2 regions of the Cellulomonas hominis genome follow, and region 1 is predicted to be linked to the other one. Evidence: riboswitches for the same ligand, from Rfam matches in the RefSeq annotation. Region 1 holds a riboswitch; the other holds the start of a gene.
The links. Region 1 has a riboswitch for S-adenosylmethionine ahead of HNR08_RS11065 (DUF1737 domain-containing protein). Riboswitches for the same ligand answer to the same signal wherever they lie in the genome.
Positions count from the first base shown of each region.

Region 1 (15,720 bases):
CGACGGCGACCCCGCCGAGCAGCGCGTCGCCCGGCGGTACTCCTACAGCGACCGCGTCCGGTACTACTGGCCGGACCCCGAGGTGGAGGCCGCCGTCGAGACCCTGCTCGGGAACCTGGCCCGGACGGGGATCCCGGAGACGCTCCTCAGCCAGCACCTGCCGGAGCAGTACGCGCGCGTCCGCGCGGGTGCCCTGTCGGCGGAGCCGCGCGAGCTCGTGGTGGACAAGGTCCGGGACGCGCTCCGGCCGTACGCGGCGGCGTGCTTCCCGACCCTGGTCCCGTCGGCCTGACGCCCTGGGCCTCGACCGGAGGCGCGGGCCGCGACGGAGTGGACTGAGCGACTGAGTGGAGCGTTCGGACACGACACGCCGGGCGTGTCGTGTCCACTCAGCGGCGGCCGCCCGGCAACGGAGGACGTCGGGGACCGAAGTCGGCCAGGGTCAGTGGATCTGAACAGACGTCACGGTGACTTCGGCACCGATGGCGCCCGTGCGGCCCGGTCCCAGCTTGGGGCCCGTGACCGTCTTTCCGCCGTACTGCCACTTGAGCGTCGCCGTCCAGCTACCGGTGTTGTACGTGCTCTTCGGCGACCACGATCCCGTCTTGGTGCCCGTCCCGGAGAAGCCGTGGTTGGCATAGGGAACGCGAGGAGCGTAAAGGCACACGTTTCCGGTGCTGCACACATTGGTCGCCGTGATCCGCCCCTGCGCCCGGGAGTCGGCCTCGACCGTGAGAACCGCACCGGTCCGTGCGTCGATCTCGACGACCAGCGACTCGGATGAGCCCTCGAGCAGCGCAGCGAGCTCGGCGGCGCTCCGGACGGGAAGGTCGGCGTCGACCTGCACGCCGTCGATGACGACGTGCTCGCCGTCGACATCGGACGCCAGCGCCGCGGACGGCGTCACGGTCAGCGCGGCAGCGAGCAGCGCGATGCCCGCGCGATGGATGACAGACATGGGTTCCCCTGCTGATGAGATCGGTCGAGCACCCGCATGGCGCCCGCTGAGACGAATACCCGAGCAGCCTTCTGAACGAAATCCGGGTGCGGCACGCACGCTATCGCAGTTCGACCTGAAGAACAACGCTTTCCCTCTCGCGCGAACGATGCCAACAACGCATTTGTCGCTTTCTACGCAAAGCGCTCGGCCGCCGACACCGCGTCCGGTCAGCGGGCCGGCTTGGGCTCCGGGACCGGGTCCGTCCCCGACGCGCGCGCGGCGCGCTGGGCCTCCCGCGCCTCGTCCTGCCGGGCGGCCTCCGCGCCGGACGCGATCTCGGCCCGCACGTGCTCCGGCCCGTACCCGAAGGCGTCCACGAGGTCCTGCGCGTGCGGGCGCAGCCGGAGCAGCAGCCGCTCGATGTACGACGTCACCGTGCGCGCCCGGCCGGCGGACAGCCGCCCGTTCACGAGGTACCAGGCGAGGTTCCGCTCGATCACGGTGAGCCCGAACAGGTCGCGCAGCCACGTGAGCACCTGGCGGGTCCCGGCGTCGGCGACGGTGTCGAGCGCGCGGGTGAACGCCTCCCACTGCAGCAGCTCGGCGTGCGCCCGGGCGGCCTCGACGAGCTCGTGCTGGTGCGCGTCGAACAGCTGCGCGGCGACCTCGGGGGCCGCCCGGCGGGCGGGGCGCAGGGCCTGCGCGAGCTCGGCGACCATCGCCGCAACCCGGTCCGCCAGCAGGTCGCGCTGGGTGTGCGGGTCCCGGAGCTGGCCCGCGGAGCGGCGGGCGTCGCCGGCGTCCACCAGGGTCTGCGCGGCGCGGGCCAGCGGCATCCGGTGCAGCGCGGCGTCGGCGGCCCTCCCGGCGACCAGGCGGGCGATGACCGCCGGGTCCCCGCCGATCTGCTGGCCGTACCGGGCGAGCAGCCGCTTGCCGACGAGCTGGTAGAGCACGGTGTTGTCGCCCTCGAACGTCACGTACACGTCGAGGTCGGCGCGCAGCGAGGTGAGCCGGTTCGCCGTGAGGAAGCCCGCGCCGCCGCACGCCTCGCGCGCCGTCTGCAGGGTGCGCAGCGCGTGCCAGGTGGACGTCGGCTTGAGGGCGGCCGCCAGCGTCTCGAGCTCCTCGCGGGAGTCCGGGGTGTCGTCCCGGCCGGAGAACACGTCGTCGAACGCGGCGAGCAGGTGCTCGTGCGCGAAGGTCGCCGCGTAGGTCTCGGCGAGCAGCGGGAGCAGGCGCCGGCGGTGCTCGCCGTAGTCGAGCAGCACGACCTCGTCCGTCGGGGACGCCCCGGCGAACTGGCGGCGCTGGTTGCCGTAGGTGACCGCGATGACCAGGCCGATCTTGGCGGCGTTCACGGCGGCGCCGTCCAGGGAGACCCGGCCCTGCACGAGGGTGCCCAGCATGGTGAAGAACCGGCGGCCGGGGCTGGCGATCGGCGAGGAGTAGGTGCCGTCCGCCGCGACCGAGCCGTACCGGTCGAGCAGGTCGGCGCGCGGCACCCGGACGTGGTCGAACCACAGCCGGCCGTTGTCGATGCCGTTCAGCCCGCCCTTGAGGCCGTCGTCCTCGCCGCCGACGCCGGGCAGGAACTCCCCCGTCGCCGCGTCCCGGATCGGCACGTAGAACGCGTGCACGCCGTGGTTCACCGGGCGGGGGTCGGCCGGGCCCTGCGAGACGAGCTGCGCGAACACCACGGCCGCCGTGCCGTGCTGCCCCGCGTTGCCGAGGTAGTCCTTCCACGCCGCGCGGAACGGCGTGTGGACGACGAACTCCTCCGTCGCCGGGTCGTACGTCGCCGTGGTGCCGATGCTCGCGACGTCGGAGCCGTGCCCGGTCTCGGTCATCGCGAACGCCCCGGGGACGGCGACCGACATCGCGCCGGGCAGCAGCCGCTCGTGGTGGCCGGCGGTGCCGAGGTGCAGGATCGCGGAGGCGAACAGCCCCCACTGCACGCCGGCCTTGATCTGCAGCGACGGGTCGGCGACGACCAGCTCCTCGAACCGGGCCAGGTAGCCGCCGTGGTCGTCCGCCCCCCCGAGCGCCGACGGGAACGCGCGCAGCACGTCGCCCTCGGCCTCGAGCGCCCGGAGCTGCTCCAGCACCCGGGCGCGGTGCTCGGCGGCCGGCAGTCCCTCGACCTTCTGGAACCGCGGCTCGGCCACGAGGTCGCGGGCGCCGCGGCGCAGGTCGGCGTACCGGCCGAGCAGCACGTCGGTCAGCGCGGGGACGTCGACGCGCGGGTCGGTGTCGCGGTGGTGGCGCGCGTGCCCCGCGCCGGACGGGCGGACGGTGGCGGTCGGGCGGGTCGCGGGGCCGGCCGTGGGCCGGGGCGCGGTGGTGGTCCTCGGGGCCCCCGCGGTCTCGGGAGCGGAGCGAGCGAGGGCGTGGGGTGAGGTCATGAAGGCTCCCCTGGTGTCGGTGCGTCGTCGTCGACGCGGGACGGGTCGGGCGTGCTGGTGGTGGTGCCGCGGGCGGTGCGGGTCAGGACGCCGACCGGCCCGGCCCACAGCCAGGCGGCGACGCGGGCGGCGACGTCCTCGCGGTCGTCGGGGGTGGTCGCGGAGCCGCGCGCCGCGAGCCAGGCCTCCCCCGCGCCGCGCACGAAGCCGACGGCGCCGGACGCCCACAGCCGCGCCCACGCGGCGTCGGCCGGGCCGTGGGCGCCGAGCGCGCGGACGAACGGCGCGGCGACGAGCTCGGTGACGGAGTCGAGGAACGGCCCGACGGAGCCGCCGCGGGTGACGAACGCGTAGACGTGCGGCGAGCCCTCGATCATCGCGAGGTAGGTGTCGACCATCCCGCGCAGCGCGTCACGCGGGGTGCTGGCCCCGGTCGCCGCGGCGTCGAGGGCGTCGCGGATGTCGGTGACGACGGCCGCCGCGACCGCGAGCTGGAGGCCGTCCTTGTCGGTGAAGTACCGGTACACGATCGACTTCGACGTGCCGGCGGCCGACGCGATGTCCTCCATCGAGACGTCGGGCCCGGTGTGGTGCACCACGCGGCGGGCGACCCGGACCAGCTCGGCGCGGCGGGCCTCGCGGTGGTCCTCCCAGCGGGTGGACCGGCCGTCGTCGGCGCGCGCGTCCGGCCGTCCGGCGGCGGCGTCGCGCCGGTCCGCAGGAGTCGCCCCCGTCCTCGTCGACGGGTCCCGTGTGATGGGGCTCACGAAACCGACGGTATCAGGTACTGTGAGTTTCGGGCATGACACAAGGGACCGAAGTCCCAAACTCACGGCCGGCAGCACGACATCGACGACGATGCGGGAGGACCCCCAGATGGCAGCCACGCCCAGCTCCACCCCGACGACCACGCCCCCGGCACCCCCGCGGGCCGTCGTCGTCGGCGGCAACCGGATCCCCTTCGCGCGGGCCGGCGGGCCGTACGCCCGGGTGAGCAACCTCGACATGCTCACGGCCGCCCTCGACGGGCTGGTCGCCCGGTTCGGCCTGCAGGACGAGGTGCTCGGCGAGGTCGTCGCCGGCGCGGTGCTCAAGCACAGCCGCGACTTCAACCTCACCCGCGAGGCCGTCCTCGGCTCCCCGCTGTCGGCCCGCACCCCCGCGTACGACCTGCAGCAGGCGTGCGCCACCGGGCTCGAGGCCGTGGTGTCGATCGCCAACAAGATCCGCCTGGGCCAGGTCGAGTCCGGCGTGGCCGGCGGCGTCGACTCCGCCTCGGACGTGCCGATCGCCGTCAGCGAGGGCCTGCGCCGCACGCTGCTCGCCCTGGCCCGCGCGAGGTCCGTCCCCCAGCGCCTCAAGGCGGCCACCGCGCTGCGGCCGGGGGACCTCAAGCCGGCCACCCCGCGCACCGACGAACCGCGCACCGGCCTGTCCATGGGCGAGCACCAGGCGCTGACCACCGCGCAGTGGGGCATCACCCGGGCGGCGCAGGACGAGCTCGCGCTCGCCAGCCACCAGCACCTCGCCGCGGCCTACGAGTCCGGGTTCTTCGACGACCTCGTCACGCCGTACCGCGGCCTGGTGCGGGACCAGAACCTGCGCGCCGACACCTCCCTGGAGAAGCTCGGGTCGCTCAAGCCCGTGTTCGGCACGCGGCTCGACACCCCGGCGACGATGACGGCCGGCAACTCGACCCCGCTCACCGACGGGGCGTCCGCCGTGCTGCTCGCCTCCGAGGACTGGGCCCGCGCCCGCGGGCTGACCCCGCTGGCCGCCGTCGTGGACGCCGAGACCGCGGCCGTGGACTTCGTGCACGGCGAGGACGGGCTGCTGATGGCGCCGGTGTACGCAGTGCCGCGGCTGCTCGCCCGGCAGGGGCTCACGCTGGCGGACCTCGACTACGTGGAGATCCACGAGGCGTTCGCGTCCACCGTGCTGACCACCCTCGCCGCATGGGAGGACAAGGAGTTCTGCCTGTCCCGCCTCGGCCTGGACGACGCGCTCGGCTCCGTGGACCGCGACCGTCTGAACGTGCACGGCTCCTCGCTCGCCGCCGGGCACCCGTTCGCCGCGACCGGCGGGCGGATCGTCGCCACCGTCGCCAAGCAGCTGCACCGCCGCCGCGCGGAGCTGCTGGCCGCCGGGGAGTACCGGCCCGTCCGGGCCCTGGTGTCCGTCTGCGCCGCCGGCGGGCTCGGCGTCGCCGCGGTCCTCGAGGCGGCGTGATGGCCACCACCGACCGCTACCTCGACCTGGTCAACGACGGCGTCACCGCGAAGATCGCGAAGCAGCTCGGCCTGCCCCGGCCCGCGCGGCTGCACCGGTACCGCCCGGGCGCCCCGCTGGTCGACGGCCCGGTGCTCGTGCTCGGCGACGGCGCGGACGCCGACACGCTCGCGCAGTTCCTGTCCGGGACCTCCCCGGAGCACAAGGGCTGGGACCTCGACGTCCGGCGGCACGCCTCGGAGGGCACCCGGTTCGCCGCCGTCGTCCTGGCGCTCACCGAGGTCACGCACCCCGACGGCCTCGCCGGCCCGCTGCTCGCGCTCGCGCCGGTGCTGAAGACGCTCGCACCGCAGGGCCGGGTGGTCACGGTGTCCCGCCCGGCGACCGACGACCAGGCGCCCGCGCTCGCCGCGGCCCGGCAGGGCGTCGACGGCGCGCTGCGGTCCGTGGCCAAGGAGATGCGCGCGGGCGGGACCGCCAACGGCGTCGTGGTCGCGGACGACGTCCCGGTCACCGCCCCGGCCGTGCTCGGCGCGCTGCGGTTCCTGCTGTCGGCCCGGTCCGCCTACGTCGACGGCCAGCTGCTCGCGGTCGACTCCGCCGCCGGCGCGCTGCCCGCCGACTGGGAGCGGCCGCTCGCCGGCCGGGTCGCCGTCGTCACCGGCGCGGCCCGCGGCATCGGGGAGGCCATCGCGACCACGCTCGCCCGGGACGGCGCCACCGTCGTCGCGGTCGACGTCCCGGCCGCCGGCGAGGCCCTGGCCGCCGTCGCGAACCGGGTGCACGGCACGGCGCTCCAGCTCGACGTCACCGCCGACGACGCCGGCGCCCGCATCCTCGACCACGCGCTCGCGCGGCACGGCCGGCTCGACGTCATGGTGCACAACGCCGGCATCACCCGCGACAAGCTGCTCGCCAACATGACGCCCGACCGCTGGGAGTCGGTGATCGCGGTGAACATCGCCGCGCAGCTCCGGATCAACGAGGCCCTGCTGACCTCGGGCGACTTCGCGGACGCGCCGCGGATCGTGTCGCTCGCGTCCACGTCGGGGATCGCCGGCAACCGCGGGCAGACCAACTACGCCGCGTCCAAGGGCGGGGTCATCGGCATGGTGCGGGCCACCGCGCCGCTGCTCGCCGCGTTCGGCGGCACCGCGAACGCCGTCGCGCCCGGCTTCATCGAGACCGACATGACCGCCCGGATGCCCGCGCTCACCCGGCAGGTCGCGCGGCGGCTGTCGTCGCTGCAGCAGGGCGGGCTGCCGGTGGACGTCGCGGAGGCCGTCGCGTTCCTCGCGTCCCCGCAGGCGGGGGGCGTCGTCGGGCAGGTGCTCCGGGTCTGCGGCCAGAGCATGGTGGGCCGGTGACGGCGCTCGCCACCGGGACGCGGCGGGAGGTCGTCCTCGACGCCGCGCCCCGGCTCGGGGCCCTGTACGCGCGGGCGGGGGCGTCGGCCGTGCGGGGCCGTTCCTCGGCCCGGGGGGTGGCGGTGCTGCCGGAGGTCGAGCACCGGCTGGACGGCGTCGCCCCGGATCCCGCGCAGCTGACCGCCTACCAGCACCACGTGGGCGAGCCCGCCGCGGACGTGCTGCCCGCCGGGTACGTGCACGTGCTGGCGTTCCCGCTCGCGGTCGCGCTGATGGTCCGGCCGGACTTCCCGCTGCCGGCGCTCGGCATGGTGCACCTGGCCAACCGGGTCGTGCAGCGCAGCCCGCTCGGCGTCGGGGACGCGCTGGACCTCCGGGCCTGGGCGCAGGACCTGCGGCCGCACCGCCGGGGCGCCCGGGTCGACCTGGTCACGGAGGCCCGCCCCGCGGGCGCGCCCGTCGACGCCCCGCCCGCGTGGCGCGGGGTGTCCACGTACCTGACCGTCGGCTCCCGGGCCGCCGGGGCGGCCCCCGAGGAGGAGCCGCGCCCGCCGTTCGTGCCGCCGGTGCCCACCGGGCGCTGGGTGCTCGGGCCCGCCACCGGCCGCCGGTACGCCGCCGTGTCCGGGGACGCCAACCCGATCCACCAGTCGCCGCTCACCGCGAAGGCCCTCGGGTTCCCCCGGGCGATCGCGCACGGCATGGACACCGCGGCCCGGGCGCTGGCGGCGGTCGGCGCCCGGCGCAGGGCGGCGTACGCGTGGGACGTCGAGTTCGCGGCCCCGGTGCTGCTGCCGTCGTCCCCGTCCGTCCGGACGGAGCGCGGCGAGACCGGCTGGACGGTCACGGCCTGGGACGCGAGGCGCGGGAAGCTGCACCTGACCTCGCAGGTCCGCCCGCTCCCCTGACCGCCCGCACCCCGCACCCCGCACCCCCGCACCACGCCGAGACTGCAGGATCCGCCTGCGCGAACGCGCCCAGGACCCGCGGATCCTGCAGTCTCGGCGCTGCCGTGCGCCGGGCAGCGCCCAGTCGGCAGAGCGCGGTGGCCGGGGTGGGCAGAGCGCGGTGCGCGGGGTGAGCAGAGCGCGGTACGCGGGGGGCAGAGCGCGGTACGAGGGGTGGGAGGGTGGACCCCATGACCACCCCCCGCGAGGACGCGCTCGACCGCTGGACCGGCACCCTGGACCCCGAGGGCGACTACGACCGCCTCCTGCTCGACGCCCTCGACCTCGCCGGCGCCGACGCGGAGAGCGCCCGGGTCATCGAGTGCCTGCTGCGCGCGTGCGACCTGGACGGCGCGACCCTCGACCACGCCCACGTCGTCGACACCACGCTCGCGGACTGCCGGGCCGGGATGCTCCGCGCCCGCAGCGGGTCGTGGCGGGACGTGGTGCTGCGGGACTGCCGGTTCGGCGCGGTCGAGGCGTTCGGCGGCAGCTGGGACCGGGTGACGGTCGAGGGCGGCAAGATCGACTACCTGAACCTGCGGGACTCGCGCCTGCAGGACCTGCGGTTCACCGGCTGCACCATCGGGGACCTGGACCTCGCCGGGGTGCGCGCCGCCCGGGTCACGTTCGTGGAGTGCCGGGTCGGGCGGCTGGACGTCACCCGGGCGCAGCTCCGCGAGGTCGACCTGCGCGGCGCGGACCTCGCGGGCATCGACGGGACGGCCGGCCTGAAGGGCGCGACCATCAGCCGGCACCAGCTGCTCGAGCTCGCGGACGCCCTGGCCGCACACCTCGGGGTGACCGTGCGCTGAGCCGCAGCAGGCTGCCGCCTGCTAACCTCGAGGACGAGCCACGCCATCGCGGTGGTCGTGGAAGTGAGCCTCGGGAGATCCTGCCGGACGACAGGGCCCGGGGCTCGCGTCATGTCCGGACCTCGACGAGGTGCACGGCCCGCTCGATACGCCGGAGGAATGCCGGGTCCCCGGTCCGGCTCGCGACGACCGCCCCGCACACCGCGTCCGCGATCCAGAGCATCGGTTCGGCCGGTCCTGGTGCGTGCTCGAGCCGCAGGGTCCCGTCCACGGTCCGGGCCGCGCGCATCGCGTCGACCATGTCGCGGTCCTTCCGGTCGAGCCCGGCGCCCCGCGACTCCATCGTCAGGATCCCGCAGCCCGACCGCTCGACCTCGGCGGCGAACCGCTCGAAGCACTTCCGCCGGCGACGCTCGGGCCGCTCGTCGAGAGAGCCGACCCGGACGACGACGATCGCCTCCACTCCCGCGGCGGCGATCTCGCGCGTCACCTCGTCGTGCCGCACCCGCGAGTCGTCCCGCCAGTGGATCTTCTTCTCCGACGGCCGGCGCATCCGGGTCATGCGCTCCCGCAGCCCGTCGAGGTCGCCGACGGCGCACACGGCTGCGGCCAGGAGGAAGGCGCCCGGGTCGAGGGACGGGACGGAGCCCGACTCGTCACCCCACGCGAGGAACACGCGCCCCCCACGACCTGGACGATCCCGACGCCGCCCAGCCTGCCAGCCGTGGATGACCCTCCCGCCGTCGTCCGCAGGACGAGTTCGGGCGGGCCGCGCGCGGTCAGTCCTCCACGGCCGGCCCGCACGCCGCCGCGGCCGTCGCCGCGATCGACTCGATGCCCGCCACCGCCGGACGCGGCCGGGTGTCCCCCGCGACGGTCCAGCACCCGTCCACGACCTCGTACGCCGCGCGCGGCCCTTCGCCGAGGTAGGCGCGGAGCCCGTCCAGCAGCCGGTCGACGGTCCCCGCCGTGGTGCCCACGCCCACGGACGCGCGGATCGCCCCGCCGGTGACGCCGACCCGCGCGAGCAGCGGGTGCGCGCAGAACCGGCCGTCGCGGACGCCGACGCCGTGCTCCGCGGACAGGTACGCGGCGACCAGGCCGGAGTCGTGGTCCTCGACCGTGAACGACACGACGCCGACCGGGTCCGCGGAGTCCGGCCACAGCCGGAGCACCCGCACGCCCGGGATCGTCGCGAGGCCGTCGAGCAGCCGGTCGCGCAGCGCCGCCTCGTGCGCGGCGAGCGCGCCGTCGGGGAGCGCCGACAGGGTGTCGCAGGCCTCCGCGAGCGCCACCGCGCCGAGCACGTTCGGCGACCCGCCCTCGTGCCGGGCGGGCGCGGGCTGCCAGAGCGTGCGGTCCGTGCGGACGTCGCGGACGGCGCCGCCGCCGGCGAGGTACGGCGTGCCCTCGTCCAGCCAGTCGCGGCGGCCGACCAGCGCGCCCGCCCCGAACGGCGCGTACGTCTTGTGCCCGGAGAACGCGACGTAGTCGACCCCGGACTCCGCGAGCGAGAACGCCCGGTGCGGCAGCAGCTGCGCGCCGTCGACGGCGACCCGGGCCCCGCCCTCCTGCGCGAGCGCGACCACGGACGTGATCGGCAGGGACTCCCCGGTGACGTTGGACGCCCCCGTCACCGTGACCAGCGCGTACGGCTGCCGGGCGAGCTCGGTGCGCAGCGCGGCCAGGGTCTCGGCGACGGTCGGCGCGGCCGGCAGGATCGTCGCCACCCGGCCCGAGCCGCGCACCGACCGCACCCAGGGCAGCAGGTTCGCGTGGTGCTCGATGTCGAGGACGAGCACCCGCCCGCCCTCGGGGACGCACCCGGCGAGCAGGTTCAGCGCGTCGGTGGTGTTCCGGGTGACGACAGCGACGTCGTCGGCGCGGGCGCCGGCGAACCGGGCGACCGCCGCCCGGGACGCCTCGTACAGCGCGGTCGACACCTGGGACAGGTACCCGGCGCCGCGGTGCACCGACGCGTAGAGCGGCAGCACCTCCACGACGCGGGCGGCCACCGACTCCAGCGCCGGCGCGGACGCCGCGTAGTCGAGGTTGGCGTACGGCACGGCGCGGCCGTCCACGAGCGGGACGGGCGTGTCCCCGCCGACGACGGGGAGCAGGGCGGTGGCGCAGGTCGGCTGGGTGCTGACGGACATGGGAGGACCCCCGGTGGTGCTCGGTGGGGGACCCGGTCACGGCCGAGTCGCCCCGCGCTTGCCGCGCCACCGGTCGGTGGACGGCCAGGTCGTCACCCGGGGCACCCCGCCGCGGAGGGAGGGTTGCCGGCCAGCGAGCCGGGGCTTCGCGCTGGCGCTCATGACCTACGCCCGAGGATGCGGGGCGCGCCGCGCGGGTGTCAACCGTCGTCCACACTGCGACCGCCCCGGTCAGGGCACCGCCGCGGATGGCGTAGCATCGCCGCACCATCCAGAGCGGCCGAGAGATCTGGCTCGTCGACGCCGCAGCAACCCGCGGTCCGGTGCTCCCACGAGCCCGGTCCGGCCGAGGGTGCTTCCGCCAGGTTCGATGGAGGAGAGGCATGACGACGACCGACGACCGCCTGCGCTACCGGCTGCTGACCGGACCGGACGACCGCACGTTCTGCGAGCGGATCAGCGCCGCGCTGGACGAGGGGTACGAGCTGCACGGCAGCCCCGCCGCGACCTTCGACGGGGAGCGGGTGATCGTCGCCCAGGCGCTGGTGCTGCCCGCGGCGGCGCGCGCCGAGGTGCGGGCGCTGTGAGCGCGCCGTACGCGGGCGACCTCACCCCGCACGAGGCCTGGGACCTGCTGGCGTCCGACCCGCGCGCCGTCCTGGTGGACGTCCGCACCGAGGGCGAGTGGCAGACGATCGGCGTGCCGGACACCGCGGACCTCGCGGCCGGCGACGCCGCCGGGCGCACCGCGTTCGTCGAGTGGACCGACGCCTTCGGCCGCCCGAACCCGGCGTTCCTCGACGGACTCGCCGCGGCCGGGATCGTGCCCGGCGACCCGCGCCCGGTGGTGTTCCTGTGCCGGTCGGGCGTGCGGTCGGTGGCCGCCGCGACCACCGCGACCGCCGCCGGCCTGGGTCCGGCCTACAACGTGCTCACGGGCTTCGAGGGCGACGTCGGCCCCGACGGCCGGCGCGGGCACACCGGCTGGCGCGCCGCGGGTCTCCCGTGGCGGGACGCGTGACCGCGGCCCCGGGACCCGGCGACTGGCGCGACGCGCGGCTCCCCCGGGAGTCGCTGCGCCCCGACACGCTCGCGGTCCGCGGCGGCACCGTCCGGTCCGGGTTCCAGGAGACCTCCGAGGCGCTGTTCCTCACGCAGGGCTACGTCTACGAGCGCGCCGCCGACGCCGAGGCCGCGTTCGCGGGCGACGCCGACCGGTTCCTGTACTCCCGCTACGGGAACCCGACGGTGTCGACGTTCGAGGAGCGGCTGCGGCTGCTCGAGGGCGCGGAGGCCTGCTACGCCACCGCGTCCGGCATGTCCGCGGTGTTCACGGCTCTCGCCGCGCTGGTCCGCCAGGGGTCGCGCGTCGTCGCCGCCCGGGCCCTGTTCGGGTCGTCGGTCGTGATCTTCGACGAGATCCTCGCGGGCTGGGGCGTGCGGACCGACTACGTCGACGGGCACGTCCCCGGGCAGTGGGAGGCGGCGCTGTCGACCCCCGCCGACGTCGTGTTCTTCGAGACCCCGTCCAACCCGATGCAGGACCTCGTCGACATCGCGGCGGTCAGCCGCCTCGCGCACGCCGCCGGCGCGGTCGTCGTCGTGGACAACGTGTTCGCCACCCCCGTGCTGTCCCGCCCGCTGGAGCTCGGCGCGGACGTCGTCGTGTACTCCGCGACGAAGCACATCGACGGGCAGGGACGGGTGCTGGGCGGGGCGATCCTCGGCACGGACGAGTACGTGCACGGACCGGTCCAGACGCTGATCCGGAACACCGGTCCGTCGCTCAGCGCGTTCAACGCGTGGGTGCTGCTCAAGGGCCTCGAGACGCTGTCGCTGCGGGTCCGGCACCAGACCGCGTCCGCGCTCGCGCTGGCGACCTGGCTCGAGGAGCACCCCGCGGTGTCCGGCGTCCGGTACCCCCACCTGCCGTCGCACCCGCAGCACGCCCTCGCACTGGCGCAGCAGGACGGCGGCGGGACCGTCGTGACGTTCGGCCTGCGCGTCCCCGAGGGGTCGACGCCCGAGCAGGCGAAGCGCGCGACGTTCGCGGTGCTGGACGCGCTGCGGGTCGTCGACATCTCGAACAACCTCGGCGACGCGAAGTCCCTCGTCACGCACCCGGCGACGACCACGCACCGCAAGCTCGGCCCGGCCGGGCGCGCGGCGGTCGGCATCGCGGAGTCCACGGTGCGCCTGTCGGTGGGCCTGGAGGACGTGACGGACCTCCGCGACGACCTGGACCGGGCCCTGTCGACCCTCCCGTCCTGACCCGGCCGGTCCCTGCCCGTCACGCAGAGTGGAAGGTTCGGACGAACACGCCGTCGGCGTGTCTGCTCGAACCTTCCACTTCGCGGGGGTCCGGCGCGGGGGCGGACCTCAGGCGACCAGCGTGCGGAGCTCGTCCTCGGCCGACGGGCCGCCCGCGAGCGGGAGGAGGACCACCGCGTCGACCCCCGCGCGGCGCGCCAGCTCCCGGACCTCGGCGGCCAGCAGCTCCGGCGTGGTGACGACCCGCGTCGCGGCGGGCGACCAGCCCAGGCCCGCGAGGGCGTCCAGGTACTCCAGGTGCGACCGCTTGCGGCGGGCGGTGCGCGCGTCGGCCGCGAGCACGACCTCGAGGTCCAGCACGACGCGCACCTCGGCGCGGTCGCGGCCCGCCTCGGCGACGGCCTCCTCGACCAGCGCGACGACCCGGGCGAGCGCCCCGACCGTCGGGACGGCCACGGAGAACTCCAGGCGGATGACGTCGGCCCGGGCGGCGGCCAGCGCGATGGCGGTCTCGGAGCCGGGGCGGAACTCGACGGTGCGGACGCCGTAGTCGGGGCTGCCGACGTGGATGTCGGGCGCGGCGGCGGGCGGGGCCGGCGACGGCGCGGGGGCGGCCACCGGGTCCGCGGGCGCGAGGCCCACCGGCGGGGTCGTGTGCCGGCGGTGCGCGGCAGCGGGCAGGTGACGGGTGGCGACCGCGGGGCGGTGCAGCACGGGCTGAGCCATGGGGTGTCCTCGGCGGGTGAGGCGGGGGTGCGCGGCGAGGGCCGTCGGGCCGCGGGCGCGCGAGGTCGTCAGCTCAGCGACAACACACCCGGCTCAGGAACACGCGAGCACCCTAGCCGGGCCCAGGGCCCCCGCGGCAGCGGGCGTCCACATCGCGGGCGCGCGTGTCAGACCGCGAGGGTGCGACCGAGGTACAGCCCGAGCGCGTCGCCCTGCCAGCGCCCGAAGGGAAGCACCGGCCGGTAGCCCAGCGAGCGGTACAGGGCGAGGGCCGCGGGCTGCCGGATGCCGGTCTCCAGCACGAGGTCGCGCAGCCCCAGCGCCCGGGCCTCGGCCTCGAGCGCGCGGACGAGCGCGGCGGCCACGCCGGCCCGCCGGACGTCCGGGTGGACGAAGACCCGGCGCAGCTCGCCGGTCGTCGCGGCGTCGAGGCCGGCGGGGCCGGCGGGGCCTGCGGGGCCGCCGGACCCGTGCAGCCGGCCGAGCGACGCGCATCCCACGGGCCGGCCGTCGAGCCGCGCCAGCACGGTCACGAGCACCGCCGACCCGAGCGCCGCGTCGACTGCGCCGAAACGGCCCCGGGTCGCGACGGCCGCCTCGACCTCCGGGTAGGCCAGCAGCGACTCGGCGTCCATCGCGTCCCGGAGCGCGGCCGCGTCGGGGTCGGCGTACGGCACGACCGCGACCCGCAGCGTCCCGGCCGGTGCGGGCGACCGCGGCGCGGGGCCCCGCGCGCCGGACCCCACGGCCTTCGCGAAGCACCGCGAGTCCGCGACGTCGGCCCACTCGCCGTACCGCTCGACCGGCGCGTACCCCAGGGACAGGTACAGCCCGATCGCCTCGGGCTGCTGCAGCCCGGCCTCCAGCACCAGCCGCGTCCAGCCGAGGGCGGCGGCCCGGTCCTCGAGCGCGTGCACGAGCGTCCGGGCCAGCCCGCGCCCGCGCGCGGACGGCGCGACGTACACCCGCTTCACCTCGCCGGTGCCGGGGCCGTGCTCCGGCTCGGCGCCGAGGTCCCGCAGCGAGCCGCAGCCCACGGGGACGCCGTCCAGCGCGAGCAGCAGCGTGACCACGACGTGCTCGGCGGGCGGCTCCGGCGTACCGCCGTCGCCGTACCGGGCGCTGAGCTCCGCCTGCTGCGCGCGGCGCAGCGCCCGGGCGTCCGGGTCGGTCCAGGGGACCTCGCGCAGGGTGACGCTCAGGAGACGAGCGCCCGCATCACGGAGGTGAAGAACCGCAGCCCGTCGGTCCCGCTGCGGGGGCCGCGCGCGCCGTCGGGGCCGAAGCCCGGCTCGACCGCGTGCTCGGGGTGCGGCATGAGTCCGACGACGTTCCCGCGGGCGTTGCTGATGCCGGCGATGCCGCGGCGGGAGCCGTTCGGGTTGTGGTCCTCGTAGCGGATCACGACCCGGCCCTCGCCCTCGAGCTCGTCGAGCGTGCGCTCGTCGGCGACGTACTGGCCGTCCTGGTTCTTCAGCGGGATCGTGATCCGCTCGCCCTGCCGGTACTCCCGGGTCCAGGCGGTCTCGGTCTGCTCGACCGACAGCACCTGCTCCCGGCAGACGAAGTGCAGGTGGTCGTTCTTGATCATCGAGCCCGGCAGCAGGTGCGCCTCGGTGAGGACCTGGAAGCCGTTGCAGATGCCGAGCACGGGCATGCCCTTGCCGGCCGCCTCGACGACCTCGCCCATGACGGGGGCGAACCGGCTGATCGCCCCGGCGCGCAGGTAGTCGCCGTAGGAGAACCCGCCGGGCAGCACGACCGCGTCGACCCCGTGCAGGTCGGCGTCCGCGTGCCAGAGGGCGACCGGCTCGGCGCCCGCGAGCCGCACGGCCCGCGCGGCGTCCCGGTCGTCCAGGGTGCC
Region 1 is NZ_JACHDN010000001.1:2,362,298-2,378,017, reverse strand. Features, by position in the region: gene HNR08_RS11115 (D-tagatose-bisphosphate aldolase, class II, non-catalytic subunit) at 1-292, shown strand, start outside; gene HNR08_RS11110 (hypothetical protein) at 443-958, opposite strand; gene HNR08_RS11105 (acyl-CoA dehydrogenase family protein) at 1,168-3,345, opposite strand; gene HNR08_RS11100 (TetR/AcrR family transcriptional regulator) at 3,342-4,112, opposite strand; gene HNR08_RS11095 (acetyl-CoA C-acetyltransferase) at 4,222-5,574, shown strand; gene HNR08_RS11090 (3-oxoacyl-ACP reductase) at 5,574-6,941, shown strand; gene HNR08_RS11085 (MaoC/PaaZ C-terminal domain-containing protein) at 6,938-7,849, shown strand; gene HNR08_RS11080 (pentapeptide repeat-containing protein) at 8,080-8,703, shown strand; gene HNR08_RS11075 (hypothetical protein) at 8,813-9,379, opposite strand; gene HNR08_RS11070 (aminotransferase class V-fold PLP-dependent enzyme) at 9,483-10,859, opposite strand; SAM riboswitch class IV at 10,909-11,025, opposite strand; SAM riboswitch class I at 11,124-11,236, shown strand; partial or broken gene HNR08_RS11065 (DUF1737 domain-containing protein) at 11,243-11,419, shown strand; gene HNR08_RS11060 (rhodanese-like domain-containing protein) at 11,443-11,880, shown strand; gene HNR08_RS11055 (O-succinylhomoserine sulfhydrylase) at 11,877-13,130, shown strand; gene HNR08_RS11050 (hypothetical protein) at 13,239-13,856, opposite strand; gene HNR08_RS11045 (GNAT family N-acetyltransferase) at 14,024-15,007, opposite strand; gene purQ (phosphoribosylformylglycinamidine synthase subunit PurQ) at 15,055-15,720, opposite strand, start outside.

Region 2 (15,720 bases), 740 kb from region 1:
CCGAGGTGCCACCGGGAGTCCCGGGAGTGCTGCCGGTTGTCGCCCATGACCCACAGCGACCCCGCCGGCACCACCTCGTCGAAGGCGATCTCGCTCGGCGACGCCCCGGCGGCGAGGTAGGGCGTCTCGTCGACCGCGACGCCGTTGACCGTGAGGGGCGCGCCGTCGCCGGTCGACACCACCCGGTCCCCCGGCAGGCCGATGACCCGCTTGATGAGGTGGTCGCCCTCGCCGGCGACCAGCCACCCGCCGGGGTCGGCGAAGACGACGACGTCGCCGCGGTGCACGTCGAACGGCCCCGGGGCGAGCTTGGTCACCAGCACCCGGTCCCCCTCGAGCAGCGCCCCGTGCATCGAGGCGCTCGGGATGAGGAAGGCCTGGGCGAGGAACGTCTGCACCACCCACGACAGGACGACCGCGGCGACCAGCACGATCGCGGTCTCCCGGAGCACGGACGCCAGCGGCCCGCGGGTGCGCCGGGCGCGCCGGGCGCCGGGCGCCGCCTCCAGGCCGGCGTCCTCGCCGACGGGTCGCGCGTCTTGGTCCGTCACCCGGTCACCGTCCCACACGACGCCCCCGCGGCGGCCGCGGTCCGGCCGCACGAACCGACGGCATCACCGCCAGACCGGGCGTCGCGCGCCCAGGACCGCCATCACCACCGACGCGACCAGGATCCCGGCGATCAGCATGTATCCGCTCCAGCCGCCGACACCGGCGAGCACGGGTTCGGGACAGCGGGGCACGTCGCACACGAAGGTGCCGCTCCGGCTCAGGTCCTCCGAACGCACGAACGCGTGGACCACCGCCCCGGGAGTGCGGAACCCCATCACCAGCACGGGCACGAGGGTCTCCACCAGCAGCACGTAGGCCAGGACCAGGACGACGACCGCCACGTCGGAGCGCAGGACCGTCCCGAGGGCCGCCCCGGCTCCGGCGGCTGCCAGGACGACCAGCCCGCCGCGGGCGAGCATGAACACCGTCCCGAGCAGGTCCACGCCGGACGTGGAACCGCGCAGCGCTGCGACCGCCAGCATCGAGGCGGTCAGCACCACGGCGAGGAGCACGGCGACGACCATCGAGGAGGCGGCCCAGACCACCACGCGAGCGGAGCAGGGAACCGCCCGGGAGGAACGCCCGGTCAAGCTCATCCGGACCGCCCCTGTCCGCCAGTCCCCGCCCACCAGCAGGGCACCACCGACGAAGGCCAGCAGCGCGAAACCGATCACGACGCCGGCCAGGTCGTGCGGGAACTGCCCGGCGAACATGTACCGGGGCTCGACGTAGGTGTGCGCCGGGACGGTCAGGTCGCCGAACATCTCCGTGAGTCGAGCAGCCTCTGCCTCGGCGTCCCGCACGGCCCGGGTGGTGTCGGCCGAGGCGGTCACGAAGCGGAGCACGACGAGCGCGAGCACGACGGCTGCCATCGCCAGCGTCGTGCCCCGGAAGGGCCGGCGACGCGGCTGGACGTCGAGCTCCGCGAGCAGGGCGGTGATCATCTGCGCACCCTCCGACCGGTCGCGGCACGCGACGCGGTGGCGTACCGCCGGTATATCCGCTCGAACAACGAGGCGTCCACCGTCGACTCCTCGATCTGCACGTGTCCGCGCAACGCAGCCACGATCCCGCTCAGCGGCTCGCCGGCGCGGACATGCACCCCCCGAGCGGTACGAGCCACGGGCAGGCCCGCCTGCGCGAGGACCTCAACGGCCAGGTGGTCGTCGCTGGTGCGCAGCACGTGTCCAGGAAGATCCAGCCCGGCAGCGGCCCGGGGCACAGGACCGTCGACCGTCACCCGGCCGTCGCGGAGGCAGGTGACCCCGTCGCAGACGAGCTCGAGCCGGGCCAGGTCGTGCGAGCAGATGAGGACGGTGCGCCCCTCGCCGCGGAGGTCCGTCAGCAGGTGCATCAGCGCCTCGACGCCGTGCGGGTCGAGGCCCGTGGTGGGCTCGTCCAGCACGATGATCGGCGAGTCGGCAACCAGGGCGGCGGCGATCGCCACCCGCTGCGCCATCCCGGTCGACAGGTGGCCGAACCGGCGTTCGAGGAACGACCCCACCCCGCACCGGTCGACAGCGCGGTCGACCGCTCCTGCCGGGGCCCGCTCCTGCCGGCGCCGGTACTCGAGGATCTGCGACACACGGAGCTCGACCGGCATCGCGGAGGAGACGAACAGCACCGTCGGCGTGCCGACGGACCGGATCACGCCCCGGCGGGCCGGGACCTGACCGGCGAGCGCGCGCATCAACGTCGTCTTCCCGGCTCCGTTGTGCCCCAGGACGGCGTGCACCGAGCCCGTGGGCACGGCGAAGCTGATGTCACGGACGAGATCGCGCCCCGCCCGGCGGACCGTGACCTCCGCGAACTCGACCGCGGGCGCCGCCATCAGCTCTCGGCCACCGCGCAGACCTGGGCCGGCAGCGCCCCCGCCCGCGCCGGACGGCGGTACTCGTGTTCCCGTCGGGTCAGGTGCATGCCGCCGAAATCTAGGCGAAGCGGTGTGCCCGGTCACCGCTCAGCGAGCGGATTGAGTGCGCCACGGACCGGTGCGTGGCGGTACGTCCGCTTCGTGCCCTCGGGACGCGGCACGCGACGGCCACGTGCGGAGGCCCTGCGTAGGTAGTCGCCAGGCGGCGGCGAACGGTCGGTCGCGGCGGCCCCGTGATCGCCCTGCGCGAATCGGGATCGCGTCCCGGGCCGCCGTGCGGTGACAATGGTGCGCCGTGACTGCCTCCGACCCCGCCTCCCCCGCGCCCGCCCCCCGGCGGCGTGGCCGGCGTCCCGGTCGGGGCCGCGGCGGCGCCTCGCGCGAGGGCGAGCAGCCCGGCCGCCGCGAGCGCCAGCAGACCCCGCAGCGCCCCTCGCGCGACGCCGGCGGCCGCACCCGCCGCCTCGCCGCTCTCGCCGACGCCCGCCGCGCGGTCGTGCTGCCGCCGGTCGTCTACCCCGAGCAGCTCCCGGTCTCGGCGCGCCGCGCGGAGATCGCCCGGGCGATCAGCGAGCACCAGGTCGTCATCGTCGCGGGCGAGACCGGCTCCGGGAAGACCACGCAGCTGCCGAAGATCGCCCTCGAGCTCGGGCGCGGCCGGGACGGTCAGATCGGCCACACGCAGCCGCGCCGGATCGCCGCCCGCACGGTCGCGGAGCGGATCGCGGACGAGCTCGGCACGTCCATCGGCGAGCTGGTCGGCTACCAGGTGCGGTTCACGGACGAGTCGTCGGACCGGACGCTGGTCAAGGTGATGACCGACGGCATCCTGCTCGCGCAGATCCAGCGCGACCCGGAGCTGCGCGCCTACGACACGCTCATCATCGACGAGGCGCACGAGCGTTCGCTGAACATCGACTTCATCCTCGGGTACCTGGCCCAGCTGCTGCCGCGGCGGCCGGAGCTCAAGGTCGTCATCACCTCCGCGACGATCGACTCCGCCCGGTTCGCCGCGCACTTCGCGAGCCCGGCGGCGCCAGACCACCCGGACGGCACCCCGGCGCCGGTCGTCGAGGTCACCGGCCGCACGTACCCGGTCGAGGTCCGGTACCGGCCGCTGTCGCCGGACCGCCCGACGGACGACCCGGACGAGGCCGACCGCCCCGCGGCCCGGGCGCCCGCCGCCCCCGGCCCCGGCCCCGCCGCCGAGGACCGCGACCTCATGACCGCCATCTGCGAGGCCGTCGACGAGCTCGCGGCCGAGGGCCCGGGCGACGTGCTGGTCTTCCTGTCCGGCGAGCGGGAGATCCGGGACGCCGAGGACGCGCTCCGCAGCCACCTCGGCCCGCGGGTGCAGGACGCCCGCCGCCCGGACGCCGTCGAGCTGCTGCCGCTGTACGGCCGGCTGTCCGCCGCCGAGCAGCACCGGGTCTTCCAGCCGCACGGCACCCGGCGGGTCGTGCTGGCCACGAACGTCGCGGAGACGTCCCTGACGGTCCCGGGCATCCGGTACGTCGTGGACCCGGGGACCGCCCGCATCTCGCGGTACTCCAAGGCCACGAAGGTGCAGCGGCTGCCGATCGAGCCGATCTCGCAGGCGTCGGCGAACCAGCGGTCCGGGCGGTGCGGGCGTGTCGCCGACGGCATCGCCATCCGGCTGTACTCCGAGGAGGACTACGCCTCGCGGCCGCGGTTCACCGAGCCGGAGATCCTGCGCACGTCGCTCGCGTCCGTGATCCTGCAGATGATCGCCGTGGGGGTGGCAGCGGGGCCGGACGACGTCGCGTCGTTCCCGTTCGTGGACCCGCCGGACGTCCGGGCGGTGCGCGACGGCGTCCAGCTGCTCACCGAGCTCGCCGCGCTGGAGGCCGGGCCGGGCGGGACCCGGCTCACCGAGACCGGCCGCGCGCTCGCGCAGCTCCCGATGGACCCGCGCCTGGCGCGGATGATCGTCGAGGGCGGGCGCCGGGGCGTCGCGCGCGAGGTGATGATCGTCGCCGCCGCCCTGTCGATCCAGGACCCGCGGGAGCGCCCCGTCGAGCAGCGCCCGCAGGCCGACCAGGCGCACGCGCGGTTCGCCGACCCGGCGTCGGACTTCCTCACCTACCTCAACCTCTGGCAGTACGTCCGGGACGCGCAGCGCGACCTGTCCGGGTCGGCCTTCCGGCGGCTCTGCCGGTCCGAGTACCTCAACTACCTGCGGCTGCGCGAGTGGCAGGACGTCGTGACGCAGCTCAAGGAGCTCGCGAAGCCGCTGGGCATCACGATGAACCCGCCGCGCCGCACCGACCGCGACCTCAGCGCGGGCTCGGCCGACCGGGAGGACCCGGCGACCGCCGCCCGCGGCTCGCTGCGGCTCGAGTGGGACGCCGACCGCATCCACGTGTCGCTGCTGTCCGGCCTGCTGTCGCAGATCGGCATGCAGGAGGCGTCGGACCTGTCGGGTGGGGCGCCGCCGCGCGGGAAGGGCGGGCGCGCGCCGGACCGCCGCGGGCGCAACGAGTACCTGGGCGCGCGCGGGGCGCGGTTCTCGATCTTCCCCGGCTCGGCGCTCGCGAAGAAGCCGCCGGCCTGGGTGATGGCGGGCGAGCTCGTCGAGACCTCGCGGCTCTGGGCGCGGGACGCCGCGCGCATCCAGCCGGAGTGGGCCGAGGACCTGGCCGCCCACCTCGTGAAGCGGTCGTACTCCGAGCCGTCGTGGTCCTCCAAGCAGGGCGCGGCCATGGCCCTGGAACGCGTCATGCTCTACGGCGTCCCGATCGTCACCGGCCGCCGGGTGCTGTTCGGCAAGGTCGACGCCGAGCACGCGCGCGAGCTGTTCATCCGGCACGCCCTGGTCGAGGGCGACTGGACCACGCACCACGCGTTCTTCGCGGAGAACCGCCGCCTGCTCGACGAGGCCGAGGACCTGGAGGCCCGGTCCCGGCGCCGCGGGCTCGTGGTGGACGACGACGCGCTGTTCGACTTCTACGACGAGCGCATCCCCGACGACGTCGTCTCCGCCCGGCACTTCGACCAGTGGTGGAAGGGCGCGCGGCGGCGGGACCCGGACCTGCTGACGTTCACGCGCGAGCTGCTGGTCGCCGACGACGCCGGGGTCGACGAGTCGTCCTTCCCGTCCACCTGGCCGCAGGCCGACCTCGCGCTGCCGCTGACCTACCAGTTCCAGCCCGGCACCGACGCCGACGGCGTGACCGTGCACGTGCCGCTGGTCGCGCTGGCCCGGGTGCAGCCCGACGGGTTCGACTGGATGGTCCCCGGCCTGCGCGAGGAGCTGGTCACCGCGACGATCCGCGCGCTGCCCAAACCGGTGCGCGTGCAGCTCGTCCCCGCCCCCGACGTGGCGCGGGACGTGGTGGCCTGGTTCGACGCGCACACCGCGTCCTGGGCGGACACCGTCCGGGCCGGGGACGCCGCGCCGTCGTTCCGGGCGACGTTCCGGCAGGCCGTGCGAGCGCTGCGCGACGTCGAGGTGCCCGAGGACGCGGTCGACGACGACCGGCTGCCGCCGCACCTGCGCATGACGTTCCGCGTGGTCGACGACCGCGGGCGTGTCGTGGACGAGGGCAAGGACCTCGCGGTCCTGCAGCGGCGGCTCGCCGCCCGGACGCAGGACGCCGTGAGCACCGCGGTGCGGTCGGCGGTGCGGGAGGCGATGTCGGACGCCGGCCCCCGGGCGGACTCGGCAGCGCAGCGCGCCGCGCCCGCCCCGCGCCCCGCCGCGCCGGCCGCGCCCGCCCGCCCCGCGGCCCTGCCCGGCTTCGACGCCGGCGACCTGACCACCTGGCCCGACGGCCTGCCGGGCGGCGAGCTCCCCGAGCGCGTCGAGACCACCGACCCCAGCGGCCTCACCGTCCGCGGCTACCCGGCCCTGGTCGAGCGCGGTCGCGGCCCCGCCGCCACGGTCGGCGTCGAGGTGCTGGCCGACGCCGGGGAGCAGGCGCTGCGGCACCGCGCCGGCCTGCGCCGCCTCCTGCTCCGCGACCTCGGCCTCGCGACCGCCCGGATCACCAGCCGGTGGAGCGGCACCCAGGCCCTCGCCCTGGCGGCCAGCCCGTACCCCAGCACCGACGCGCTGGTGTCCGACGTCCAGCTCGCGGCCGTGGACCGGCTGCTCGGCGAGCACCTGGGTGGCCGGCCCGCGACGTCCGTGCGGTCGGCGACGACGTACGCGGAGGCGCGGGCGTTCGTCCGCGACCGGCTGGAGGACGCCGCGCACCGCGTCGTCGGCGACCTCGTGACCGTGCTCGGCGCGGCCCGCGACCTCGACGCGGCCGTCCGGGGCACCCGCTCGCTCGCCCTGCTCGGCACCGTCCGGGACGTCCAGGCGCAGTCCGAGGCGCTGGTGCACGACGGGTTCGTCGCCGAGACCGGGGCCGACCGGCTTCCGCACCTCGCGCGCTACCTCCGGGCGGCCGCGCACCGCCTCGACAAGGCCGGCGCCAACCCCGCCCGGGACGAGCAGCTCGCCTGGCAGGTCCACGACCTCGAGCAGCTGCTCGGGCAGACGCGCGCCCGTGCCACGTCCCGCACCCCGGTGCCCGCGGACCTCGCGGCCCTGGACGACGCCCGCTGGATGATCGAGGAGCTGCGGGTCAGCCTGTTCGCGCAGCAGCTCGGCACGCCGGTGCCGGTGAGCGAGAAGCGCATCCGGAAGGCCCTCGCGGCGCTTGCCTGACCCGCGTCTGCAACGCTGTGCCCGCCGCGGGCATAGGAGGGGCATGGAGGACGCACAGAGCGACGCCGACCTGCTGGCCCGCGCACGGACCCACCCCGAGATCCTCGGCGTGCTGTACGAGAGACACGCGGTCGCGGTGCACCGCTACCTCAGCCGCCGCGTCGGGACCGGCCCGGCCGACGACCTGCTCGGGGAGGTCTTCCTCGCCGCGGTCGAGGCCCGCCTCCGCGTGCAGCCGCACCCCAGCGGGTCCGCGCTGCCGTGGCTGTACGGCATCGCCGGGAACGTGGTCCGCGGCCACCTGCGCCGTCGGCCCGGGTGGACGCCGGCACTCGCGGACGACGTCGACTGGGACGCCGTCGACGACCGGGTGGACGCCGTCGCCCGGCGCGGGGAGCTCCGCGCCGCCCTCGGCACCCTGAGCGTCGAGGACCGGCAGATCGTCCTGCTCGTCGCCTGGGACGGGCTCACCCCCACCGAGGCCGCCGACGCCCTGGGCATCAGCCCCGTCGCGGGCCCGCAGCCGCCTGCACCGCGCGCGCAGCCGCGCCCAGGCCGCGCTCGCCACGCTCGCACCGACCGGACAGGAGAGCCACCGATGAGCCTCGACACCCTGCTCAGCAGCACCGCCGCCACCACCGACCCCGACCCCGCCGTCCTCGCCGCGGCCCGCGCCCGGCTGGACGACCGCACCCGCACGGCGCAGACCGTGGTGCTGCTGCACCGCCGCCGCGCGCGGCGCCGCCGGCTCGGCCTGTCGCTCGCCGGGGTGGCCGCCGCCGGGGCGCTCGCCGTGGTCCCGCTCGTCGTGGACGGCACGACCCCCGAGGCCGAGGCCGCGGAGGTGCTCGTGACGGCCGGCGCGGCGGCCGCCGCCCAGCCCGACGAGGTCGGTGACGCGCCGTACTGGCACACCGTCTCCACCTGCGCGCAGGAGGGCGGGGGGCAGGACGGCACCGAGCACCGGCGGGAGGTCTGGAACGCGCGCGTCGAGCCGGGGCTGCTGCTGGACGACGCCGTCGACGCGGACCCGATCGGTCTGGGGGCGGCCCTGTTCCCCGTCGGCGGCACGACCGTCGACTGGGACGGCCTCACGACGCTGCCGACGGATCCGGTGGCCCTGCGCGCCGCGCTGCTCGACGGGCTCCCGGAGTCCTCGCGGACCGACGACGACGTGCTGTTCGACCAGATCACGGCCCTGCTCGTGGAGAGCCCGGCGTCGCCGGCGCTGCGCGGCGCGCTGTGGCAGGTCGCGTCGCAGGTCGGCGGCGTGCGGCTCGTCGGCGAGGTCACGGACGCGGCCGGCCGGCGGGGCGTGGCGCTGGAGCAGACCCTGACCGGGGGCGACGGGAGCACCGTCCGCCGCCTCGTCGTCGATCCCGACGCGGGCACGCTGCTGGAGCGGGTCGACGCGTACGACGGGCCCGGCACGGAGTCCGACCTGCGCTACCGCTCGACGTACCTCGTGCAGGGCCCGGCCGGCACCCTGCCGGTCCAGCCGCAGCTGCCGCCCGGCTGCACCACGTTCGAGCGCTGCTGACCCCGTGCCGGGCCCGGGAGCCACGCCGAGATCGGTCCTCCGCACCGAGGTCGGTCGCTGGGACGACCGATCTGGGTCGGGAGTGCCGATCTCGGCGGACGCGGGCGGTGCGCGGGGAGGGTGGGGCGGGCGTCAGCCCTCGTGCGACGCCCGGGCGTAGTCGGCGTCCTTGGTCTCCCGGGTGAGCAGCAGCGCCACGAACGTCAGCACCCCCGCGCCGGACAGGTACAGCCCGACCAGCCAGGTCCCGCCGTCAGCGAGCGCCCACAGCGCCAGCGCGACGATCGGCGCGAGCGCGGCCCCGAGGATCGACGACACGTTGTACGCGACCGCCGAGCCGGTGTACCGGACGTTCGTCGGGAACAGCTCCGGCAGCAGGGCGCCCATCGGCCCGAACGTCGCGCCCATGAGCACGAACCCGAGCACCAGGAACGCCTGCACCAGCGCGCCGGTGAACACCTGGTCCTCGCGCATCGGCAGGAACAGCGCGAACGTGAGCCCGAAGGCGATGATCAGCCCGGTGACCCACAGCAGCAGCCGGCGGCGGCCCAGGCGGTCCGCGAGCGGCCCGGCGGCCAGGGTGAACAGGCCGAAGAACACGACGCCGATGATCTGCATGAGCACGAAGTGCACGTACGGGATGCCCAGGCCGCCCGGGTCGCCGTTCTCCGGCGCCACGGCGCGGGTGCCGTAGGTCAGCGTGAAGTTCGTCATCAGGTAGAACAGCACGTAGGTCGCCAGCATGATGAACGTGCCCAGCAGGGTCTCGCGCCAGTGGAACCGCAGGGTCGTGCCGAGCGGGAGCTTCGTGAGCCGGCCCTTCTTCTCCGCGGCCGTGAACGCCTCGGACTCGACCAGCTTCAGCCGGACCCACAGGCCGATGATCACCATGACGGCCGAGAACAGGAACGGCACGCGCCAGCCCCACGACATGAACGCGGCCGAGCCCTCGCCGAGCACGCCGTTGATCACGAGGAACAGGCCGTTCGCGATGATGAAGCCGAGCGGGGCGCCGAGCTGCGGGAACGTGCCGTACCACGCGCGCTTGCCGGCGGGGGCGTTCTCGGTGGCGACCAGCGCCGCGCCGGACCACTCGCCGCCGAGCGCGAAGCCCTGCGCGAGCCGCAGCACCAGCAGCGCGACCGTCGCGGCGACCCCGATGTGGTCGAACGTCGGCAGCACGCCGATGAGGAACGTCGCGATCCCCATCGTCAGCAGCGAGTACACGAGCGTGGTCTTGCGGCCGCGGCGGTCCCCGAGGTGCCCGAAGAACACGGCGCCGATCGGCCGGGCGACCATCGCCGCGCCGAACACCGCGAAGGACGCGAGCAGCGCCGTGGTGTCGTTGCCGGTCGGGAAGAACAGCTTCGGGAACACGAGGACCGCGGCGGTCGCGTAGACGTAGAAGTCGTAGAACTCGATGGTGGTGCCGACGAGGCTCGCCGCGATGACGCGGGACGGCGAGTTCAGCGGCCGCGCGGGGGCGGCGGCGGTGGGCGCGGTGGTGGTGGGCATGCGGGTCACTCCGGTTCACGACGGTGCTGCGGCACGCCGGCCACCGACGGGGACGTCGGGTGGGGTCGGCTCGCGGGTCGGCTCGTGACGCTCGTGGGTGCTCCAGCGCGTCGTCGACCCTACGCCCCGTCTCACGTTTCAGACGGTTCCTGTCCGCATGTCGGAATCGACCGGGACTCCTCCACAGGCGCGACGGACGTGCGGGTTGTGGATGACGGGGGCCGGGTTGTGGGTGCCCTCGGGCAGAGTGTCGGCATGACCAGCAGCGACCCGACCCCCGCCGAGGCCCTCCAGCACCCCGTGTCGTCCGAGACCGCCGCGGGGCACCCGCCGGGGCGGCGCTGCTTCGGCGACGGCGACCCGCTCTACGAGCGGTACCACGACGAGGAGTGGGGCCGGCCGGTCCACGGCGAGCGGGAGCTCTACGAGCGCATGACGCTCGAGGCGTTCCAGTCCGGCCTCGCCTGGATCACGGTCCTGCGGAAGCGCGAGGGGTTCCGCGCCGCGTTCGCCGACTTCGACCCCGCGGTGGTCGCCGGGTACGACGACCACGACGTCGAGCGGCTGATGGGCGACGCCGGGATCATCCGCAACCGCGCGAAGATCACCGCCGCGATCGCGAACGCCCAGGCGCTGCTGGACCTGCACGGGCGCGGCGGGTCGCTGGACGCGGTGTTCTGGTCGCACGCGCCGGACCCGGGGGCGCGGCCCCGACCCCGCACGTTCGCCGACGTCCCGGCGCGGACGCCCGAGTCGATCGCCCTCGCGAAGGAGCTGAAGCGGCTGGGCTTCCGGTTCGTCGGGCCGACGACCGCCTACGCGGCGATGCAGGCCTGCGGGATGGTGGACGACCACCTGGCGGACTGCCCGGTGGTGCTGGCCGGCGTGCGCCCGACCGCCTAGGCCGGGATCGCCGCGGACGAGTGCGTCGAGCACCCCGACGCCGTCCCGGAGGCCGCCCGGCCGGCCTGCCGAGGACGCCCCGCCGGGGGCGACCCCGGGGACCGCGGGTCGTTCCATGACGCATCAGGGGCACTGGACGCACCCGCCCGCTGGCCCTACTGTGGCCACACCCATCCAGAGCGACCGAGAGACCTGGCTCGTCGACGTCGCAGCAACCCCCCTCCTCGCGGAGGGTGCGGGTGCTTCCGCCAGGATCGATGGAGCGAGCGATGAGCAGCACCGGCGCACGCGTCCCCGCCGAGGGGGCCGCACCCGCGACCGACCACGTCACCGACGGCCTCGGTGCCGTGGACCGACCCACCGTGTCCTTCGAGCTGTTCCCCCCGCGGAACCCAGAGGCGGCCCCGCGGCTGTGGACCACGGTCGAGCGGCTCGCGGCCGCGCGCCCGGACTTCGTGTCCGTGACCTACGGCGCCTCCGGCAGCACGCGCAGCACGACCCGGGCCCTGGTCCGGCGGCTGCTCCGCGAGACCTCGCTGACCCCGATCGCGCACCTGACCTGCGTCGCCACGTCCCGCGACGACCTGGCCCGTACCGTCGAGGAGTTCCTCGACGAGGGCGTCCGGGCGTTCCTCGCCCTGCGCGGCGACCCGCCCGCCGACGGCTCCTGGGCCCCGCACCCGGACGGGCTGCCGACCGCCAGCGCCCTGGTCGCCCTGCTGCGCGAGGTCGAGGCCCGCCGGTGCGCGTCGAGCCCGGCGCAGGCGGTGCGCGCGGCGACGCGGCCGCTGTCCGTGGCGGTCGCCGCGTTCCCCCGGGGCAACGCCGGCTCGGGCAGCACCCGCGAGCAGGACGTCGCGGCCCTGCTGTCCAAGCAGCGCGCGGGCGCCGACTTCGCGATCACCCAGGTGTTCTACGACGTCGAGTCGTACTGCGAGCTCGTCACGCTGGCCCGCGACGCCGGGGTCACCATCCCGATCGTGCCCGGGATCATCCCGATGACGGACCCGTCGCGGCTCCGCCGCGTGCAGCAGCTCACCGGCGTGCCGGTGCCGCAGGCGGTGCTCGACGTGCTGGACGCGTTCGACCCGGACGACCCCGCGGACGCGGCCCGCCGCCTGCGCGCCGGCACCCGGCTGGGCGTCGACCTGGTGAACGGCGTCCTCGACGGCGGTGCCCCCGGCGTGCACCTCTACACGTTCAACCAGCACGGCCCGGCCCTCGACCTGCTCGAGGGCGCCGGCCTGGGCGGCGACGCCCCGCGGACGCACAGCCAGGTGACGTCCGCCCCCACGACCACCCCGACCCCCGTTCCGACCAGCTGAGGCGAGAGATGACCGACCTGACCCACCCGTTCCCCTCCGGCACCGTCCTGGGCTACCCCCGGATCGGTCCGCGCCGCGAGCTCAAGAAGGCCGTCGAGGCGTTCTGGGCCGGCCGCTCGACCGCCGAGGAGGTCGAGGCGACCGCCGCGGAGCTGCGCCGCCGCACGCGCGCCCGGCTCGCGGAGCTCGGCCTGGACACCCGGCTGCCCGCAATCCCGAGCGCCTTCTCGTTCTACGACCACGTGCTGGACGCCGCGACCGTGCTCGGCGCGGTGCCCGAGCGGTTCGCCGACCTCGCGACCGCCGACGGCGGGCTGGACCTGGCCGGCTACTCGACCGTGGCGCGCGGCCGCGGGGACGACCTGCCGCTCGAGATGACCAAGTGGTTCGACTCGAACTACCACTACCTGGTGCCGGAGATCGGCCCGGCGACGGCGTTCCGGTACGCGAGCGACCGCCCGGTGCGCGAGTTCGCCGAGGGGCTGGCCGACGGCGTGCTGACCCGCCCGGTGCTCGTCGGGCCGGTGACGTTCCTCGCCCTGGCGAAGGCCGCCGAGGGTTCCCCGGCGGACTTCCTCCCGATCGACCGGCTCGCCGACGTGCTGCCGGTGTACGCGGAGCTGCTCCGCGACCTGGCCCGCGCGGGCGCGACGTGGGTGCAGCTCGACGAGCCCGCCCTGGTGTCCGACTCGACGGGCGTGCCCGCCGACCGGCTGCTGGCCGCGGCCGCCGAGGCGTACCGCGCGCTGGCCGCCGACCTGCCCACGGCCGAGCGCCCGTCCATCCTGGTCGCGGCCCCCTACGGCGACCTCCGGGACGCGCTGCCGGTGCTCGCGGCCTCCGACGTCGAGGGCCTGGCGATCGACCTGGTCCGCGGCTCCGCCCCGGCGTCCCCCGTGCCCGGGCTGGCCTCGAAGGTGCTGGTCGGGGGCGTCGTGGACGGCCACAACATCTGGCGCGCCGACCTGGACGCCGCGCTCGGGTCCCTGGAGCACCTGGAGTCCCTCGGTGCCGCGCAGGTCGCGGTGTCGTCGTCGACCTCGCTGTTCCACCTGCCGCACGACGTCGAGGACGAGCCGGAGCTCGACCCGACCCTGCGCTCGTGGCTCGCGTTCGCCGACCAGAAGATCGGCGAGGTGGTGACCCTCGCGACCGGTCTGACCGAGGGCCGGGAGGCCGTGCACGCGGAGCTCCTCGCCGCGGCCGACGCGCGCCGCTCCCGCGCGGAGGCGCCCGGCGTGGTCCGTCCCGACGTCCGCGAGCGCCTGGCCGCCCTCCCGGAGGGCGCGTTCCACCGCGGGGACTTCGCCGAGCGGCGCGCCGCGCAGACCTCCCGGCTGCGGCTGCCGGCGCTGCCGACGACCACGATCGGCTCGTTCCCGCAGACGCCGGAGATCCGCGCGGCCCGCACCGCGTTCGGCCGGGGCGAGCTCACCGCGGCCCAGTACGAGGACGCGATGAAGGCGGAGATCCGCCAGGTCGTCGAGCTCCAGGAGCAGATCGGCCTCGACGTGCTCGTGCACGGCGAGCCCGAGCGGAACGACATGGTGCAGTACTTCGCCGAGAACCTGGACGGCTTCGCGGTCACCCAGAACGGCTGGGTCCAGTCCTACGGCTCGCGGTGCACCCGCCCGTCCATCCTCTGGGGCGACGTCGCGCGCCCGGCGCCGATCACCGTGCCGTGGACGACCTACACGCAGTCGCTCACCCCGAAGCCGGTGAAGGGCATGCTGACCGGGCCGGTGACGATCCTCGCGTGGTCGTTCGTCCGCGACGACCAGCCGCTCGGCGACACCGCGAACCAGGTGGCGCTGGCGCTGCGCGACGAGGTCGCCGACCTCGAGGCCGCCGGCACGGCGATCGTGCAGGTGGACGAGCCCGCGCTCCGCGAGCTGCTGCCGCTGCGGGCCGAGGACCACGCGGCCTACCTGGAGTGGTCGGTCCGGTCCTTCCGCCTCGCGACGTCGGGTGTCCGGCCGGACACCCAGATCCACACGCACCTGTGCTACTCGGAGTTCGGCGAGGTCATCGGCGCGATCGACGGCCTGGACGCCGACGTGACGTCCATCGAGGCCGCCCGGTCGAAGATGGAGATCCTGGCCGACATCGCCGCCGAGGGGTACCCGCGCGGCATCGGCCCGGGCGTCTACGACATCCACTCCCCGCGGGTGCCGAGCGAGGCCGAGGTCACCGAGCTGCTCACCGAGGCGGTCCGGGCGATCGACCCGGAGCAGCTGTGGGTCAACCCGGACTGCGGCCTGAAGACCCGCCGCTACGCCGAGGTCACCCCGTCGCTCGAGCACGTGCTCGCCGCGACCCGCACGGTGCGGGCGTCCCTGGCGGTGCCGACGGCCTGAGCTGCGCCGCACGCGACGACGCCCCGGTCCCCCGCGCGGGGGACCGGGGCGTCGGTCTGCCGGCCGCCGGCGTCAGGCGTCCGCGCGCTCCTGCGTCGCGTCGGCCCCGGCCTCGATGGTCGCCGGCGTCCCACCGGTCTGGACCTCGATGCGGCGCGGCTTGGCCTCCTCGGCCACCGGGATGGTCAGGGTGAGCACGCCGTCGGCGTACGAGGCGTGGATGGCGTCCAGGTCGAGCCCCCGCCCGACGGTCAGCTGCCGGGCGTAGGTGCCGACCGGGCGCTCCTTGGCGAGCCACTGCTGCCCGTCCTCGGTGCGCGCGGTGCGCTGCGCCCGGATGGTCAGCGTGCGGTCGTCCACGTTCACGTCGATCGACCCCGGGTCCGCACCCGGCAGGTCGACGTGCAGGACGTAGTGGTCGCCCGCGCGGTACAGGTCCATCGGCATGGACGCCGCCGCCCGCTGCGAGCCGAGCACCTGGCCCATGAGCCGGTCCATCTCCTGGAACGGGTCGAAACGCGTAGCCACAGCCCGTCACCTCCCTCGAGGTCCCGGCCGCTCCGGGACCGTGGTCTGCTCCGGTGCGGCGGCCCCGCACCGGAAGGGCTACGAGACATGTTCTAGCACTCTCGGGTGTCGAGTGCTAACGGTCGTCCAGGGCGTTCGCCGAGAGCAGAACGCGCTGGTCAGCGTGGGTCCGGCAGGCGGTCGCCGGTCTCCGTCGCGGCCGCCAGGGCCGACACGATCCGCACGTCCGCGTCCAGCCACGGCACCGTCAGCCACTCCCCGCGGGGCAGCCACAGCAGGGCGTCGTGCTCGACCAGCGGCTCCGGCTCGCCCTCCGCGACGGCGGCCAGCCAGAGCCGCATCACGTACCGGTCGCTCAGCCGCCAGCACCCGTCGTCGGGCCCGGGGAGCTCCGTCCCGAGCGTCAGCCCGACGCCGAGCTCCTCCCGGATCTCCCGGTGCAGCGCCGC
Region 2 is NZ_JACHDN010000001.1:1,619,995-1,635,714, forward strand. Features, by position in the region: gene lepB (signal peptidase I) at 1-551, opposite strand, end outside; gene HNR08_RS07660 (hypothetical protein) at 615-1,496, opposite strand; gene HNR08_RS07665 (ATP-binding cassette domain-containing protein) at 1,493-2,383, opposite strand; gene hrpA (ATP-dependent RNA helicase HrpA) at 2,721-7,103, shown strand; gene HNR08_RS07675 (CU044_5270 family protein) at 7,147-8,643, shown strand; gene HNR08_RS07680 (MFS transporter) at 8,776-10,158, opposite strand; gene HNR08_RS07685 (DNA-3-methyladenine glycosylase I) at 10,414-11,061, shown strand; SAM riboswitch class I at 11,229-11,337, shown strand; gene HNR08_RS07690 (methylenetetrahydrofolate reductase) at 11,331-12,386, shown strand; gene metE (5-methyltetrahydropteroyltriglutamate--homocysteine S-methyltransferase) at 12,395-14,743, shown strand; gene HNR08_RS07700 (Hsp20/alpha crystallin family protein) at 14,816-15,271, opposite strand; gene HNR08_RS07705 ((deoxy)nucleoside triphosphate pyrophosphohydrolase) at 15,430-15,720, opposite strand, start outside.
Region 2: linked by a shared signal. The riboswitch ahead of HNR08_RS07690 (methylenetetrahydrofolate reductase) and the one ahead of HNR08_RS11065 (DUF1737 domain-containing protein) in region 1 are both predicted to bind S-adenosylmethionine.